DNA from 2 places in the Enterobacter sp. SM3 genome. Region 2 is predicted to be linked to the other one. Evidence: predicted binding sites of a transcription regulator. Region 2 holds the regulator's gene; the other holds the start of a gene.
What was found. Region 2 encodes LexA, which represses DNA repair genes until DNA is damaged. Its sites were predicted from a motif close to TNCTGTATGTACATACAGNA; they were not measured.
Positions count from the first base shown of each region.

Region 1: the regulator LexA is predicted to act here: its motif matches at 900-919, upstream of rmuC (DNA recombination protein RmuC).

Region 1 is NZ_CP099971.1:4,611,105-4,613,566, reverse strand. It holds gene udp (uridine phosphorylase) at 61-822, shown strand; gene rmuC (DNA recombination protein RmuC) at 963-2,420, shown strand.
Region 2 is NZ_CP099971.1:359,213-361,674, forward strand. It holds gene plsB (glycerol-3-phosphate 1-O-acyltransferase PlsB) at 1-351, opposite strand, end outside; gene GVO84_RS01555 (diacylglycerol kinase) at 506-874, shown strand; gene lexA (transcriptional repressor LexA) at 983-1,591, shown strand; gene dinF (MATE family efflux transporter DinF) at 1,655-2,462, shown strand, end outside.

The sequences.
Region 1 (2,462 bases), 620 kb from region 2:
CTGCTTCTGTAAAGTACCGTTTTACTTCTTCTGACTAACCGACCCACAGAGGAGTCACCTATGTCTAAGTCTGATGTTTTTCATCTCGGCCTCACTAAAAACGATTTACAAGGGGCTACGCTCGCTATCGTCCCCGGCGATCCTGAGCGTGTGGAAAAGATCGCCGCGCTGATGGATAAGCCGGTCAAGCTAGCTGCCCATCGTGAGTTCACCACCTGGCGCGCAGAGCTGGATGGCAAAGCGGTGATCGTGTGCTCTACCGGTATCGGTGGTCCGTCTACCTCTATTGCTGTTGAAGAGCTGGCACAGCTGGGCATTCGTACTTTCCTGCGTATCGGTACCACCGGCGCTATCCAGCCGCACATCAACGTCGGCGACGTGCTGGTCACCACTGCGTCCGTCCGTCTGGACGGTGCAAGCCTGCACTTTGCACCGATGGAATTCCCGGCAGTGGCTGATTTCGAATGCACCACCGCGCTGGTTGAAGCCGCGAAGTCCGTAGGCGCAACTACCCACGTGGGCGTCACCGCCTCTTCCGACACCTTCTACCCGGGCCAGGAGCGTTACGACACCTTCTCAGGCCGCGTGGTAAGCCGTTTCAAAGGCTCAATGGAGGAGTGGCAGTCCATGGGCGTGATGAACTACGAAATGGAATCCGCAACGCTGCTGACCATGTGCGCAAGCCAGGGTCTGCGTGCCGGTATGGTGGCGGGCGTTATCGTCAACCGTACCCAGCAGGAGATCCCGAACGCCGAAACCATGAAGCAGACCGAAAGTCATGCGGTGAAAATCGTGGTTGAAGCCGCGCGTCGCCTGATCTAGTCCTCTCCTTTCGAAATCAAAGGCCGACACGTTCGGCCTTTATTTTTTGCGTAGCGCCTCGCAGGAAAACCCTTTCAAACTGGACGTTTATACAGCACAATCTTATTTTGTGCGGGTAATACGTTGATGCAGGGGGCATTGTGGATATCTCAGTCCTGATTTATGCGGTGATTGCGCTGGCGGGCGTGGCGATAGGCTGGCTCATTTCCAGCTATCAGCATGCACAGCAGAAGGCCGACCAGCTGGCAGAGCGCGAAGAGATAGTCGCTCAATTAAGTGCGGCAAAGCAGCAGCTTGCGCTGAGTGACCACTGGCGAGAGGAGTGCGAGCTGCTCAACAACGAGCTGCGCAACCTGCGAGATATCAACACCTCGCTGGAGGCCGATCTCCGCGAAGTGACCACCCGCCTTGAATCCACCCAGCTGCACGCGGAAGACAAAATCCGCCAGATGATCAACAGCGAGCAGCGCCTCAGCGAACAGTTTGAGAACCTCGCCAACCGTATTTTCGAGCACAGCAACCGCCGCGTTGATGAACAGAACCGCCAGAGCCTGAACAGCCTGCTGACGCCCCTGCGCGAACAGCTTGACGGTTTTCGTCGTCAGGTGCAGGACAGCTTTGGGCAGGAGGCGCGCGAGCGTCACACGCTGGCGCATGAGATTCGCAATCTCCAGCAGTTGAATGCCCAGATGGCGCAGGAAGCGGTCAACCTGACCCGCGCGCTGAAAGGGGATAACAAAACCCAGGGCAACTGGGGAGAAGTGGTGCTGACCCGCGTACTGGAAGCCTCTGGACTGCGGGAAGGATATGAATACGAAACGCAGGTAAGTATCGAAAACGACGCCCGCTCTCGTATGCAGCCGGATGTGATTGTGCGGCTGCCGCAGGGTAAAGATGTGGTGATTGACGCCAAAATGACGCTGGTGGCCTATGAGCGCTACTTCAACGCCGAAGATGACTACACCCGCGAATCGGCGCTGCAGGAGCACATTGCCTCCGTGCGTAACCACATTCGCCTGCTCGGCAGAAAGGACTACCAGCAGCTGCCGGGTCTCCGCTCGCTGGACTATGTCCTGATGTTTATCCCGGTAGAACCCGCGTTTCTGCTGGCACTCGACAGACAGCCTGAGCTTATCACCGAAGCGCTCAAAAATAACATTATGCTGGTCAGCCCCACCACGCTGCTGGTGGCGTTACGCACCATTGCGAACCTGTGGCGCTATGAGCACCAGAGCCGCAACGCGCAGCAGATTGCCGATCGCGCCAGCAAGCTTTACGACAAAATGCGCCTTTTCGTGGACGACATGTCCTCAGTCGGGCAGAGCCTCGATCGTGCGCAGGATAACTACCGTCAGGCGATGAAAAAACTCGCCTCCGGACGCGGCAATCTGCTGGCACAGGCCGAATCATTCCGCAGCCTGGGGGTAGAGGTTAAACGCGAGATTAATCCGGAATTGGTCGAACAGGCCACCGCCCAGGACGACGAGTTTCGCCTGCGAGAAGGTGCGGACGAACAAAAGACAAACAGTGAAGACAACACGTTAGCGGTGGATTTATCACCAGGCGAGGCTCCAGCGCGTTTCTTTCGCGGTGGTTGAAACGTAGGGCAAACGCGCCCAATCTGTTACACTTCACGAACA
Region 2 (2,462 bases):
ATCGGGGTTGCTGCGGTGCAGGTCGAGATAGTCATGGAACAGCTTGATGGACTCTTCTTTTGGCGTGTAGTAGGTAAACACGCGCGGTCCACCGTGAATGAACACGTAGCGCGGCAGTAAAGTGCCGTCAACTTCTAGCGGTTCAAGCGGGTCAGGTAAGTCATGCGCCAGACACTGGGCGCGAAGCGTTAGTAAGTCTGCCTTCGAGTTATAAGGCAAAACGTACATAATAGGACGCGACGTATCGAGCCCCAATTCCAGCGCGGGTTCCGCTGGGATAGACTTGCTTTTTACCAGGATGCTTAATGGTAAATTAAGTAATTTGTAGTAAATTCGTGGCCAGCCGGACATAAACGATGTAAAGCCTCTGGTTAATAATGCAATTGCGGCGCAAGGATAACAGAAAGCGCGCAAAATTTCTGTTGTTACCCGTCATACTTCAGGCTGTAGCGAAACGCGCTACAGTTCCTGTTACTGACGCTTTTTTTCATAAAAGGTTCTTTTAATGGCCAATAATACCACTGGGTTAACGCGTATCATCAAAGCCGCCGGCTATTCATGGAAAGGGTTCCGTGCCGCGTGGATCAACGAAGCCGCCTTTCGCCAGGAGGGCGTCGCCGCTATCATCGCGGTGATCATCGCCTGTTTCCTTGATGTTGATGCTATTACCCGCGTACTTCTTATCGGTTCCGTGCTTCTGGTGATGATAGTGGAAATTCTTAATAGCGCTATTGAAGCTGTTGTTGATCGCATTGGTTCAGATTTCCACGAGCTTTCTGGCCGCGCAAAAGACATGGGCTCTGCTGCCGTGTTGCTGGCGATTATCACTGCCGTAATCACCTGGGTCACGCTGCTTTGGTCACATTTCCGATGAGCCTCGAGGAATAATTAAGTCCCTGGTTTTTTGTGCAGTTTTTGGTTCCAAAATCGCCTTTGACTGTATATACTCACAGCATAACTGTATATACACCCAGGGGGCGGAATGAAAGCGTTAACGACCAGGCAGCAAGAGGTGTTTGATCTCATCCGGGATCATATCGGCCAGACGGGTATGCCACCCACGCGTGCGGAAATCGCGCAGCGTCTGGGCTTCCGTTCTCCGAATGCTGCCGAAGAACACCTCAAAGCGCTGGCGCGTAAGGGCGTGATTGAGATTGTTTCAGGCGCGTCACGTGGTATCCGCCTACTGGTGGAAGAAGAGACGGGCATTCCGCTGGTGGGGCGTGTTGCTGCCGGTGAGCCTTTACTGGCACAGCAGCATATTGAAGGCCACTACCAGGTCGATCCGGCCATGTTCAAACCGAGCGCTGATTTCCTGCTGCGCGTCAGCGGTATGTCGATGAAAGACATCGGCATTCTTGACGGCGATCTGCTTGCGGTGCACAAAACGCAGGATGTGCGTAACGGCCAGGTGGTTGTCGCACGCATTGATGATGAAGTCACCGTCAAGCGTTTGAAAAAACAGGGGAACACCGTTCAGCTACTGCCTGAAAACAATGAGTTCTCCCCGATTGTGGTCGATCTCCGCGAACACAACTTCTCTATCGAAGGACTGGCGGTTGGGGTCATTCGCAACGGCGAATGGCTGTAACCTCTTCCTGACAGGCTATGGCGCCGCTGTAGCCTGCTTCATTCTCCACTCCCGGTATTTTTCATGTCACTGCTGACGGCATCCGATAAGGCATTGTGGCGTCTTGCTCTGCCGATGATTTTCTCCAATATTACCGTTCCCTTGCTCGGTCTGGTCGATACTGCCGTTATTGGTCACCTTGATTCGCCTGTTTATCTTGGCGGCGTGGCGATTGGCGCGACGGCAACCAGCTTCCTGTTTATGCTGCTGCTCTTTTTGCGTATGAGCACCACCGGGCTTACGGCACAGGCTTATGGCGCAAAAGATCCGCTGCGTCTGGCGCGCGCGCTGGTGCAGCCGCTGATCCTTGCGCTTGGCGCGGGGGCGTTAATCGTTTTATTACGTACGCCTCTGATCGACCTTGCACTCCATGTTGTTGGCGGCAGCGAGGCGGTACTGGCGCAGGCGCGACGTTTCCTTGAAATCCGCTGGCTCAGCGCGCCCGCGTCGCTGGCTAACCTGGTTCTGCTGGGGTGGCTACTGGGCGTTCAGTACGCCCGTGCGCCGGTCATTTTGCTGGTGGTGGGTAACCTGCTCAATATCGTTTTGGATGTCTGGCTGGTCATGGGTCTGCATATGAATGTGCAGGGCGCGGCGCTGGCGACGGCGATTGCCGAGTACGGAACCTTTATTATTGGCCTGTGGATGGTCTGGCGCGTGCTGGCGATGCGCGGCATCTCCCTGGCGCTGCTCAAAACCGCATGGCGCGGCAATATCCGTAAGCTGCTGGCACTTAATCGTGACATCATGCTGCGCTCGCTGCTGCTTCAGCTCTGCTTCGGCGCGCTGACGGTATTCGGGGCTCGACTGGGGCCAGAAATCGTTGCGGTCA